Regions from separate parts of the Sedimenticola sp. genome, predicted to be linked through region 3. Evidence: predicted binding sites of a transcription regulator. Region 3 holds the regulator's gene; each other region holds the start of a gene.

Region 1 (4,539 bases), on a different contig from region 3:
GCACTCAAATGGGACCGCGGCATCTCTTTGCCCAACACATCGCGTGCGATATTGAGCAAGCTGCGGGCTCCCAGTCGATCCCGGCTATCCAGTTCCGCCACCTTCTCCAGGCGTTCGATGGCCGAGTCGTAACGGCCCAGTCTGAACTCCAGGTAACCGGCTCCCTTCAGGGCCAACATATAAAAACGGATCAGTGCCATGGAGATCATCACCCCGCCGCCAATACGCATCTCGGTAATCTCCCGCCAGTTCTCCGGCAGGTCGAGACGCTCGGCAAACACACTCAGCACCCGCTCCGCTACCAGTAGCGCCTCTTCCAGACGGTGCTGGTAATAGAAGAAACGGTACAGCGCCACCAGCACCATCGGGTGTTCCGGTTCCAGGAAGTAGGCCCGCATCAGCGACTGCTCGGCGAGACCTTCCGCATACTGTTCCGCGGCGCACTCCAGGCACTGCCTGACCTCTTCCGTGATCGGCTCATCGAAGTAAAGCTCGCCCGCTTCAAAATCCTGCATATCCATAATCATCTCCATTCGCTCCCCCCCGCCGTTTCGCAGACTTGTTGCGCATCACACACACCACACCCCGGTACCGGTCGGGTATCTTCCAACAGGTCATGATGTCTACCCACCTGCCGCTCCAGACGATTAAGTCGTTCCAGCAGGCAGTTGACGGCATCGGCCATTGGATCGGGAATGATGTGGTGATCCAGGTCGATGCCCCGTGCGGTGGCATCGGTTACGCGGTTCGGGTTAACCACTTTGCCGGGAATACCGACCACCGTCCGGCCTTCAGGCACGGAAGCGATCACCACCGAGTTGGCCCCCACACGGGCCTGGCGGCCGATATGGATGGGACCCAGTATCTTGGCCCCGGCACCGACCACCACCTGATCACCCAGCGTGGGGTGACGTTTACCGCGGCTCCAGGAGACGCCGCCCAGCGTGACGCCGTGATAGAGGGTCACATCGTCACCCACCTCGGCGGTCTCGCCGATTACCACGCCGGCACCGTGATCGATAAAGAAACGGCGGCCGATGGTAGCGCCCGGATGGATATCCACACCGGTCCAGATACGCCCGATGTAACTGATCAGTCGTGGCAGGTAGCGCCAGCCACGCTGCCACAGACGATGAGCGACGCGATACAGCAGAATCGCATGCACCCCCGGATAGGTGGTGATAATTTCCAGGCGGGTTCGGGCAGCGGGATCGCGGGCAAAGACACAGGCGATATCCTCGCCGATGCAGCGCCAGAGCGGGTAGCCAGGTTCAACAGAAGCCACCGGGGCAATCCGTTCGATGCGACTATTCATTGCGGCCTCCGTGCCCGGCTGGCTTGATTGACGTCGTAATAGAACTGGCGCAACTCTTCATCCGCCGGCGGCCGTTTATTCAACACGGTGTAACGCCTGACCAACAGCAACAGGGACTCCGCCTGCTGCCGGGTCAGGTGAATGCGCATATCCGCATAGGCTTGAATGACGGCATGGCTACCGGAGTGCTTACCCAGCACAATCTGGTGTTCGCGTCCCAACTCCGCCGGGTCGATACCCTGATAGTTGAGACGATCCTTAATCAAGCCATCCACATGGATACCCGCCTCATGGGTAAAGACACCGGCGCCGACCAGACTCTTGTGCCAACCGACACTGCGACCGGACGCCAGCTCCACCAGCTGCGAAACGGCGGAAAAACGCGCCATGTCGATATCCCGTCCCTGATCGTAAAAACGCCGCAATCCCATCACCACCTCTTCCAGCGGGGCATTGCCGGCACGCTCGCCCAGTCCGTGCACCGTGGTGTTAACATGGGTCGCACCGCCGCGGATCGCCGCCAGGGTATTGGCGGTGGCCAGGCCCAGGTCGTCATGGGCATGCATCTCGATCTCCAGGTCGCAGATACGCCGCAGATCGGCGATGGTTTCATATACCCGGAACGGCTCCATGATGCCGACGGTATCGGCAAAGCGGAATCGGGAAGCCCCGGCCTGCTCGGCCACCTCCACCACCTGCCAGAGAAATTCGCTATCGGCTCGCGAGGCATCCTCGCCCCCCACACAGACTTCCAGTCCCAGCTCCAACGCCTCACCGACGCAACGAACGATCTGTTCCAGCAGCCACTCACGACTGCGCCCAAGCTTGTGGTAAATCTGTTGATCCGAAACCGGGATGGAGAGATCGACACGCTGCACCCCCAGATCACGGCACTGGGCGATATCCCGGCTGTGCATGCGACACCAGACCATCAGTTGCGCCTGCAACATCACCTCGGCCACCGCACGGATGGAGTCGCGCTCCTCTTGTCCCATGGCCGGAATCCCCACTTCCAGTTCCGGCAGTCCCAGCTCATCCAGCGCGCAGGCAATGGCCAGTTTCTCTTCCAGCGTAAAGGCGACGCCGGCGGATTGTTCGCCATCCCTTAGGGTCGTGTCATTAATTGTGATCATCGCTGTCTGTTACCCATCGAATGCTCGTATACGATGAGTCAGTGCAAACAGTGTGCCACCAAAAAATAACCCCGATTTTCAACAGGATAGTTTTTTATGAAACAGTATTGAATGTAGGGTTTCAGGCGATTGTCGCAAACCGGACAACGTCGCGCCTGCCGGGCAACCACGGGGGGTTGCCCCTACGAAAGGCGTCGAGGTTATTGTTATTGGTGCAGGTTGGAGTGGCCGGCATCCCTCGATCTAGAGGTAGGGTGGACACGTTTTTTGTGCTCACGCGGTTATTGCGCAGTATGCATTCCCACGCGGAGCGTGGGAACGAGAAATCCTGCCAACCTGTGCGGTCCGCCGTAGGGGCAGGCCCCTGTGCCTGCCCGCATCCCTGGCAACGCCGCTCCCGCACATCCCTGTGCTCCGCGGCATAAGTCCATCCCTTCCCAACGCCGCTCCCGCACATCCCTGTGCTCCGCGGCATAAGTCCATCCCTGGACAAAAAAAGCCGCAACAGGGTTGCGGCTAAAGATGGGGATCTGTATTTGTACCGGTTTCCCGGTCACATTCGGGGCACCGGTTTGGCGTTCAGCCATATGTTGGTGCAAAGGCCAACTCGGGCCCTTCAGCCGGCGCATCGCCGTTCCAATAGGGCGACAGTTTGCGTAACCGTTCCACGATCGGCGGCACCGCCGCAATGACCCGTTCCACCTCCTCCAGTGTGTTGTAGCGGGAGAAGGAGAAACGCACCGAGCCATGGGCGGCGGTAAAGGGGATATCCATCGCCCGCATCACATGGGACGGCTCCAGCGAGCCCGAGGTACAGGCGGAGCCGCTGGAAGCGGCAATGCCCAGCTTGTTCAACAGCAGCAGAATCGCTTCACCCTCGATATACTCGAACGCGATATTGCAGGTATTGGGCAAACGGTTATCGGGATCGCCAGTGACGAAGCAGTGGGGCACCTGCTCAATAATCCCCTGCTCCAGACGATCGCGCATCACCTTGACCTGGCGCTTCTCATAGTCCAGCGCCGCGGCGGCCATTTCACACGCCTTGCCGAGTGCCACAATGGAGGCGGCGTTTTCAGTACCGGCACGTCGACCGCGCTCCTGATGACCGCCACGCAACAGCGGACGGAAACGCACCCCGCGACGCAGGTACAACACGCCGATCCCCTTGGGTGCGTGCAGCTTGTGGCCCGACAGCGACAGCATATCGATGGCGCTCTCTTTCAGGTTGATGGGCAGCTTGCCCACCGCCTGTACCGCATCGGTATGGAACATCACCCCGGCGGCGCGGGCCATCTCGGCCATCTCGACCACCGGGAACAGGGTGCCGCTCTCGTTGTTGGCCCACATGATGGAGACAATGGCCACCTTGTCCGACAGCAGCCGGGCGTACTCCTGCAGATCCAGCCGCCCCCGTTTATCCACCTTCAGGTAGTGCACGGTATAGCCATCCTTTTCCAGATACTGACACAGGGTCAGGACCGCCGGATGCTCCACCACGCTAGTGATGATTTCACGCCTCTCCGGTTGCGCCTTGAGCGCGGAGAGGATAGCGGTGGAGTCGGACTCGGTGCCGCAGGAGGTGAAGATAATTTCCGAATCGTGCTCGGCACCCAGCAAGGCTTGCACCTGTTGGCGCGCCCGCTTCACGGCATGCCCCACCCGGTTGCCGAACTGATGCAGTGAAGAGGGGTTGCCGAACTGCTCGGTGAAATAGGGCAACATCGCCTCCACCACCTCGGGCGCCACCATGGTGGTGGCGTTGTTATCCAGATAGATTCCCTTATCCATACTCAGCCTCCTATGCTGGCGCGGCGGGCCAACTCTTCGGCCGGCAGTACCAAGATGAATTCAGCCAGTCCCTCCGCCAGATGCTGCTGGATGCCGCCCAGGGTGGTGGCCGCCATCTGGCACCCGGCACAGGCGCCGGTCATCTTGACGTAGATGTGGCGCCCGTCGACCTCTACCAGTTCCACGTCGCCGTGATCCCGCTGCAGGTTGGGACGAATCTCATCCAGCAACGCCTCGATACGGCGGATGCGCTGCAGATTGGTGAGCCCGGCGCCAGACCTGACCGCCGGCTGCGCCACG
Region 2 (4,539 bases), on a different contig from region 3:
CGAAGCGGCACCAGGTGGAACCGACGCAGGTCTTCACCGTACGCAGCGCCTTGCCGTAGGCGTGACCGGAGACCAGACCACGTTCGGTAAGGAACGCCCACATCGCCGGCAGGTCCTCCTTCTTTACGCCCAGCATGTTGATACGCTGGCCGCCGGTCAGGTTGACTTCACCGACGTTGAATTTATCCGCCGCATCGGCGATGGCGCGCAATTCATCAGGTGTTGTCTTGCCACCCAGGATGCGCGGAATTACCGAGAAGGTACCGTCCTTCTGGATGTTGCCGTGAACCCGCTCGTTGACGAAGCGCGACTGGGCATCATCCTTCGCCTTGCCCGGCCAGGCCGAGATCAGGTAATAGTTGATGGCGGGGCGGCAGACGTGGCAACCGTCCGGAGTACGCCAATCCATCTTGTCGAAAACCGCCTGCTTGTCGGTCAACTCATATTCGCGGATGGTGGAACGCACCTGGTCGTGGGTGAAATCAGTACAGGCACAGATCGGTTTGGCTTCCGGTGCCGAATAGTCGCCACCCAAAGTATTGGCCAGGATCTGCTCCACCAGACCGACACAGGAGCCACAGGAGGCGCCCGCCTTGGTATGCGCCTTCACCTCATCCACTGTGAACAAACCTTCGCTGGTGATCGCCTTGACGATGTCGCCCTTGCAGACGCCGTTACAGTCACACACCTGGGCCTCGTCGCCCATGGCCGAGGCCTTGGACTGGCCACCGTGTCCCGAGCTACCCAGATGCGCCGCTTCACCGAACAGCAGGCTCTCGCGCATATCGGAGATATCGGTACCTTCGCGCATCAACTGGAAGTACCAGGCGCCATCCACGGTGTTGCCGTAGAGCACGGCGCCACTGATACGGTTATCCTTGATCACCAGTTTTTTATAGGTGCCGCCGGCCTGATCCTGAAACACGATCTCTTCTGTTTTCTCGTCGCCGTGGAAATCACCGGCCGAGAACAGATCGATGCCGGTCACCTTGAGTTTGGTGGAGGTGACCGAACCCTCGTAGCGACCGTAACCCAGCTCGGCCAGGTGATTGGCACACACTTTGGCCTGTTCAAACAGCGGCGCTACCAGACCGTAGCAGGTGTCACGGTGCTGCACACATTCGCCCAGGGCATAGACACGTGGATCGTAGGTCTGCATGGTGTCGTTGACCACCACGCCCCTCTCGCAATGGAGACCGGCTTGTTTGGCCAGTTCAATGTTGGGACGAATGCCCACCGCCATCACCACCAAGTCGGCCTTGACCTCTGAGCCATCCTTGAACCGTACGCCAGTAACCCGTTCCTCGCCCAGGATCGCTTCAGTCTGCGCACCCATCAAAAAGTGCATGCCGTTCTCTTCCAAGGAACGCTTAAGCATGGCACCCGCCGCCTCATCCAACTGACGCTCCATCAGGGTGTCCATGAGATGAACGACCGAGACCTCCATGCCCTGCTTAATCAAACCGTTGGCCGCTTCCAGACCCAACAGACCGCCGCCGATGACCACGGCGTGTTTATACTGTTTCGATGCCGCCAACATCTGCTCGACGTCGTGGATATCACGGAAGCTGATCACACCTTCCAGGTCGGCACCGGGTACGGGGATAATAAAAGGCGACGAACCGGTGGCCAGCAGCAACCGGTCATACTCCGCTTCCACTCCGTTGGCCGCGACCACTTTGCGTTTCACCCGGTTGATTTCAACCACCGGCGACCCGCTGTGCAGAGTAATATTGTTCTGCTCATACCACTCACGCTTGTTCAGAACGATATCGTCAAACTTCTTTTCTCCCGCCAGCACCGGGGAGAGGAGGATACGATTGTAGTTCGGGTGTGGTTCGGAACCGAAAACCGTAATCTCATACTTGTTCGGCTCCAGCTTGAGCAACTCTTCCAGCGTACGCACGCCGGCCATGCCGTTACCTATTAATACCAATCGTTCTTTCATGTTTTGCCTCTCAACACATCGGGTCGATCAAAACTCCCAAATACATATGACCCTCATTTGCAACCGCTATGCCAACTTTCACTTGAGCCGTAAATAACGGGGGTTTCGCGCTGATGCGGCAGTTTCAGGTAGATAAAAAATGAATCAATCTGGTGCCGGAAGGCGACTAAACGCACTGAAATATGGCATGCGAAAAATCGTTTGCCGAAACTGACCCGAAATCGGGCGACATTCCTTTTGCTTGCACCCGGAGAGTGCGCAAATCGTTGACCCATCTCAAAAAAATGAGTTTTTAATGTTATTTTTCATATGGTTACAAAATTGGCACAGGCAATGCTATAGACAGGCAAACGTTGTCAATCTCTGGAGCACGTCCATGTCAGAAAGCAAATTAAACCTCTTCTCCTTTAGCGGAAAGATACGAACGCTACATATCACCTGGTTCGCTTTTTTCCTCTCCTTTATGGTCTGGTTTAACCATGCCCCATTGTTGGCGTCGATTCAGCAGACCCTGGGACTGAGTGCGCAGGAGGTGAAGGCGCTGTTGATCCTGAACGTCGCACTAACCATCCCGGCACGCATTATTATAGGTATGCTGGTGGATAAGCTGGGACCGCGGATCGTCTACTCCACCTTGCTGTTCATCTCCAGCTTTATCTGTTTCGCCTTTGCCATGGCCGACTCCTTTGAGGCACTGGCCATCAGCCGTTTCCTGCTCGGGTTTGTCGGTGCCGGTTTTGTAATCGGTATCCGCATGATCGGCGAATGGTTCCCGGCCCGTCAGGTCGGTCTGGCTGAAGGTATCTATGGCGGTTGGGGCAACTTCGGCTCCGCCGCAGCCGCCCTCGCCCTGCCTACCATTGCCCTACTGTATGGCGGTAATGAGGGCTGGCGCTATGCCATCGCCTCCACGGGTGCTATCACGCTGGCCTACTCCCTCATCTACTATAAATTGGCGCGCAACACTCCCAAGGGATCGACCTATTTCAAGCCGAAAAAGACCGGCGCAATGGAGGTCACCAGCAAGGGAGACTTCTATTTCTACCTGTTTATGAATATCCCCATGTATGCCGCGCTGGCAATCCTGGCATGGAAACTCGGCCCATCTAATCTCGGCTTGCTGAACGAGGCCGTCACCTACAGTATCTACGTCAGCCTGATTCTGCTCTACGGGTATCAGACCCTGCAGGTCTGGCGCATTAACGGCCACATCTTCGTTCAGCCCGTACCGGAACTCCACCGCTACAAATTCAAACAGGTTGCCATTCTCGACGTCGCTTACCTGGTCACCTTTGGATCCGAGTTGGCTGTGGTCTCCATGCTGCCACTGTTCTTTAAAGATACCTTTGATCTCTCGCTGGTGCAGGCGGGCTTATTGGCTTCGGGTTACGCTTTCATGAACCTGTTGGCCCGCCCCACCGGGGGTCTGTTCAGCGACAAATTCGGTCGCAAGAAATCTTTGACCATTCTGATCGGCGGCCTGGCAGTCGGCTACTTTATATTGAGCAGCATCACTTCTGAGTGGCCGATCGCCCTGGCGGTAGTGGCTACCATGGCTTGTTCATTCTTCGTTCAAGCCGGTGAAGGGGCGGTATTTGCCATCGTACCGCTGGTTAAACGGCGCATGACCGGTCAGGTAGCCGGTATGGCGGGCGCTTATGGTAATGTAGGAGCCGTGCTGTTTCTGACGGTCTTCTCCTTCGTCACGCCGCAGCTGTTTTTCCTGGTGATCGCCGGTGCGGCCATTGTCACACTGGCCGCCGTACAGTTTCTGGATGAACCGGAAGGTCAGACCGCTGAAGTGTTGCCGGACGGCACCGTGCAGATGATCGACGTCAGTTGATCGCCCCCGATACGCTCCGACACGGATAAGGTCGGGGCGTATCGGCACCAACCTTTGGCGTATGCAGAATAGCGATGAAGAACACCCTGGAAATTGATTACGCCTGCTGTACCGAAACGGGTGCCAAACAGCAAAATGCCGACGCGGCAGATGCCCGGATACCACCGGATGACCTGCTGCTGAGCAAAGGTGTGGCGGCCGTGATCGCCGACGGCATGAGCAGCAGTGAGGGCGGTCATGAAGCCAGCCAGATTTGTGTCACCGGTTTTCTAAACGACTACTTCAGTACGCCCGAGTCCTGGAGCGTCAAGACATCCGCCAGCAAGATTCTCAGCGCACTGAACACTTGGCTGTGCGGCCAGGGACAGAGCCGCTACGACTCCCCCAAGGGGATGGTCACCACATTAAGCGTGGCGGTGATCAAATCCACCACGGCCCATCTGTTCCATGTGGGTGACAGTCGCATCTATCTCTACCGCGAACAGCGACTGGAACAGCTGACCAAGGATCACCGGGTCTGGGTCTCCAAGGAGCAGGATCTACTCTCCCGTGCCATGGGCATAGACAGCCACCTGGAGATCGACTACCGCTCCATTGCGCTGAATCCGGGTGACTTGCTGATCTTCTCCACCGACGGGGTGCATGATTTCCTTACCGACCGCGAGTTACAGCGGCTGATCAAAACCCATCAGGGCAACCTGCCGCAGGCCGCCCGGGCCATTACCCAGACCGCGCTGGAACAGGGCAG
Region 3 (4,539 bases):
TATCTGCGCTGATACTATCCACGCACTGGCATCATTGAAGAGGCATCACGCTTGATGATCGAACAGCGAAATCTGGTGATTGGCGGCCTACTGCTGGCACTGGTGGGCGGCACGCTCTGGCTCGCCCGGCAAAGTTCACTGGACGAATCATCACACGCCGCCCAGGAACACCGTGCCGACTATTACCTGGAAGGTGTCGACTCCACTATGATGGATCTCTCCGGTCGCCCCGGGAAGCGCCTGGTTGCGGAACGGTTGACCCACTTCATGGATGATGACAGTACCGAGCTCCTCCAACCCAGACTGACACTTTACGATCTGGACCGCCCCCCCTGGCGCGTCGTATCGGAGACCGGCTGGCTATCCGGAGACGGAGAGGTGCTTCTTTTGCAGGGTGCGGTTAAAATTGACCGTTCTGCGGCTCCGGGAGTAAGGCCGTTGCATATCAGGACCCGTGATCTGCGCGTGCAACCGCGGGACAACTATGTGGAGACGGATGCCCAGGTCAATGCGCGCAGCAATGCAGACCGCATCGACGCCAAAGGCATGCAGATTTGGCTGCAGCAGCCGATCCGAATCAAACTACTAGCCAATGTACGAGGACGCTATGAAGTCAATCCCTAAGCCCCATCACACTGGCCGCCGGTGGTTCGCCCTTGCCCTGATGCTGATCCTGCCAGGACTGACCAGCGCCCTGCAGTCGGACAAGGATCAGCCTATCTATATCGAAGCGGATGGCGTAGACATCGACGACCGCAGCGGTATCAGCACCTATAAAGGTAATGTGGTACTGACACAGGGAAGTATTATCCTTAAGGCGGACAAAGTCACCGTTACCCAGCGTAAGGAGCAGAATGATCAGATTGAGGCCGTCGGAAACCCGGTCACCTTTCAACAAGACACCGAGGGCGACAAGGGAACGATCAAGGGTCGAGCAAAAAAGGCCGAATACTTCGCCAACAGTGAAATCATCAATATGACCGGCGATGCCGTGCTCACTCAGGGCAAGGACACCTTTAAAAGCGACCGGATCATTTACGACCGCGCACGGGCCGTGGTCAAGGCCGGCACCAGCGCCAAGGGTAAAGAGCGTGTCAAGGTAACCATCGGCGGTAAAAAGTAACTCACCGATGACTGTCTTAACTGCCGAAAATCTGGCGAAACATTATCGCCGCCGCGCCGTCGTGAACGGTGTTTCACTCAATCTCTCCAGCGGAGAGGTGGTCGGATTACTGGGCCCCAACGGCGCCGGTAAAACCACCTGCTTCTATATGATAGCCGGGCTGGTGCCGTCGGAAGGGGGAACCATCAAGATAGATGGACACGACATCACGGCCCTGCCTATGCATGCCCGGGCCCGCCTCGGGCTGGGTTATCTGGCCCAGGAACCGTCTATATTCCGAAAGCTAACCGTCTTCAACAACATCTTCGCCATACTCGAGACCCGCAAAGATCTGGATCGACCGGAAAAGATCGAGGCTTGTGAAGCCTTGCTGGTGGATTTTAATCTCACCCATCTGCGCAACAACCAGGCGATGAGCCTCTCCGGAGGTGAGCGGCGGCGCCTCGAGATCGCCCGCTCGCTCGCCATGGAGCCGCGCTTTATCCTGCTGGATGAACCCTTTGCCGGCATCGACCCCATCTCGGTCAAGGATATCCAGAACATCATCCGGGAGCTCTCTGCCCGCGGCATCGGTATACTGATAACCGACCACAACGTGCGGGAAACGCTGGGAATCTGCCAGCGCGCCTATATCATCAGCGAGGGGAAGGTGCTGGCCGAGGGCGAACCGGAGCAGATTTTGGCCAACGAGGAAGTCCGTTCGGTCTATTTGGGAAAAGAGTTCAGTTTATAACCAATCGACTTAGGTTTGATTCACAGCAACAAAGCATTTTCTCCTTGTGCGCCTGTTCGCTTTTTACGCTAGAATGAAGCTGTGAAAAACATACAAATTACGTACCAGATCTAGATAACCGCATGAAGCAAACGCTCCAGCTTCGACTTGGCCAGCATCTCACCATGACGCCGCAATTGCAGCAGGCCATACGGTTGCTGCAGCTTTCGACCCTGGATCTCAAGCAGGAGATCCAGGAAGCGCTGGATTCCAACCTGATGTTGGAGACCGAAGAGGACAACAGCGCGCGGGAAGACGCCCGCCGCAACGAACAGCAAAGCGTTATTGAGCGGCTCAATGGCGATGGCTTGAAAGGGGATAAAGCCACCAGCAACGACCTCAATAACGAAAAAGAGATCAACGGCGAGGCAAACTCCATGCCGGAAGATCTGCCGGTGGACAGCGGCTGGGATGATGTATACGACAGCGCGCTCCCTCCCTCTTCCGGGCTCGCCTCGCGGGGAGACTCGGGTGACAATGACTACCTCTCCCAGCGCCGCAGTGCACGCACCCTCTACGACTATCTCACCTGGCAGTTAAACCTGACGCCGTTCAGCGATCTGGATCGCGAGATTGCCGTCTCCATCATCGACGGCATCGATGAGGATGGCTACCTGCGAATGGAACTGGAGGAGATACTCGACAGCATGGCCGCTCAAGAGGTCGAGTTGGATGAGATTGAAGCGGTACTGCACCGAATTCAACAATTCGATCCACCAGGGGTGGGCGCACGCAATCTGCAGGAGTGCTTGCTGATCCAACTGCGTCAACTTCCGGAGCCCCATCCGGCCATGGCGCTCACCACCCGCCTGATCAGCGATCACTTTGAGCTTTTGGCCCAGCAGGATCATAACCAGATCAAGCGCAAGCTGAAGATCGATGATGACACGCTGAAATCGATCAACCAGTTGATCCGTTCGCTAATACCGCGCCCAGGCAGCCTGGTGGCCGAAACTGAACCCCAATACGTCATTCCAGATGTCTTCGTGACGCGCCGGGATGGCACATGGCACGTGGACCTGAATGCCGAAGCGGCGCCCAAACTCAGGGTCAATCCGGAATATGCGCGACTGATCCGCCGTGCCGACAACAGCGATGACAACAACTATCTGAAGAATCATCTTCAGGAAGCGCGCTGGTTTATCAAAAGCCTGATGAGCCGCAACGAAACACTGTTAAGGGTGGCGACCAAGATTGTCGAACTGCAGCGGGGGTTCTTCGAACACGGCGAAGAGGCGATGAAACCGTTGGTGCTAAGGGATATCGCCGAAGCCCTGGAACTGCACGAATCCACCATTTCACGGGTCACCACACAAAAATATATGCATACCCCCCGGGGTACGCTCGAGTTCAAATATTTTTTCTCCAGTCATGTCAGCACGGCTGGAGGCGGAGAGTGTTCCGCCACCGCGATACGCGCACTGATCAAAAAACTGGTCGCTGCCGAGAAGCCGAACAAGCCTCTCAGCGACAACAAATTGGCGAGCATACTCGCCGATCAGGGCATTCAGGTCGCACGGCGGACGGTAGCAAAATACCGCGAGTCTATGGCGATACCGCCATCAAACGAGCGCAAGCGCCTCGTCTAGAGGCCAGTAACCAAGGAGCAAATCATGCAAATCAGCATCACCGGTCACCATGTGGACATCACCGAAGCCATGCGCAATTATGTCGAGACAAAGTTCGAACGTTTGGAGCGACACTTTGACCATGTCACCAAAATCCATGTCATTCTGAGTGTCGAGAAGCTGCGCCAAAAGGCCGAAGCCACACTCCACGTGAATGGCGCCGATGTCTTTGCAGACTGTGTAGAAGAAGATATGTATGCCGCCATCGATGGTCTGGTGGACAAAGTCGACCGACAGGTCAAAAAACTCAAGGAGAAGAGTACCAATCACCGCAATGGTGTAGGCATGAAAGGAATCGATCCTGCCAACGCTGAAATCTAATCAACAGGCAAAACCATGTTTCCCGCAAATTTCATAAATGCCGAACGCATCAGCGTGGCGAATCCGGCTGCTAGTAAAAAGCGCATACTCGAAGAGATAGCAGGCCTGCTGGCAACGGCCTCGGAGGAGCTAAATCAGGGCACGGTGTTCGACAAACTGCTCGAGCGGGAACGATTAGGCAGCACCGGGCTGGGGCATGGCATCGCCCTGCCTCACGCCCGCGTAGCCGGCGTCACCGAAGCACGTGGCGCTTTCATTCAACTCCAGTCAGGCGCCGATTTTGACGCCATCGATCAAAAACCGGTGGATCTGGTTTTCGGCCTCCTGGTCCCCGAAGAGGCAACCGAAGAACATCTGCAGCTTTTGGCAAAACTGGCTACCCTGTTCAGTGACGAAACATTCTGTCAGCGCCTGCGTAAAAGCCAAGACAGGGAGGCACTGCTGCAGGCATTCATACAACAGGAGCCCATACCGAAAAGCGCCAACGGCTGATCTGTCACCCACCTTAGAAGGATCTCTGTTATCGCTGCAGGAAGACACGCCCTAACTACCCAAAGGTGTAAACAGAGGTAACGGAGACCCTATGAAGTTGGCCATCATCACCGGACTTTCAGGTTCTGGAAAAAGCGTCGCACTGCACACCCTGGAAGATGAGGGCTACTATTGCATCGACAACCTGCCCGTTTTCCTGCTCC

What was found. Region 3 encodes sigma-54, which starts transcription at its own class of promoters, with help from an activator protein. Its sites were predicted from a motif close to TGGCANGNTNCNTGCTT; they were not measured.
Region 1: a site for sigma-54 is predicted at 2,490-2,506, ahead of nifV (homocitrate synthase). Genes of this name have one in related genera too.
Region 2: a site for sigma-54 is predicted at 2,271-2,287, ahead of ACQY5R_RS08375 (NarK family nitrate/nitrite MFS transporter). Genes of this name have one in related genera too.

What each region holds. Positions count from the first base shown of each region.
Region 1 is NZ_JBNKFS010000006.1:178,184-182,722, forward strand. It holds gene ACQY5R_RS06290 (hypothetical protein) at 1-521, opposite strand, end outside; gene cysE (serine O-acetyltransferase) at 524-1,315, opposite strand; gene nifV (homocitrate synthase) at 1,312-2,448, opposite strand; gene nifS (cysteine desulfurase NifS) at 3,028-4,239, opposite strand; gene nifU (Fe-S cluster assembly protein NifU) at 4,242-4,539, opposite strand, start outside.
Region 2 is NZ_JBNKFS010000009.1:115,296-119,834, reverse strand. It holds gene nirB (nitrite reductase large subunit NirB) at 1-1,948, opposite strand, end outside; gene ACQY5R_RS08375 (NarK family nitrate/nitrite MFS transporter) at 2,325-3,791, shown strand; gene ACQY5R_RS08370 (protein kinase domain-containing protein) at 3,866-4,539, shown strand, end outside.
Region 3 is NZ_JBNKFS010000013.1:93,487-98,025, forward strand. It holds gene kdsC (3-deoxy-manno-octulosonate-8-phosphatase KdsC) at 1-12, shown strand, start outside; gene lptC (LPS export ABC transporter periplasmic protein LptC) at 55-624, shown strand; gene lptA (lipopolysaccharide transport periplasmic protein LptA) at 608-1,123, shown strand; gene lptB (LPS export ABC transporter ATP-binding protein) at 1,131-1,856, shown strand; gene ACQY5R_RS10900 (RNA polymerase factor sigma-54) at 1,979-3,484, shown strand; gene hpf (ribosome hibernation-promoting factor, HPF/YfiA family) at 3,509-3,844, shown strand; gene ptsN (PTS IIA-like nitrogen regulatory protein PtsN) at 3,860-4,336, shown strand; gene rapZ (RNase adapter RapZ) at 4,428-4,539, shown strand, end outside.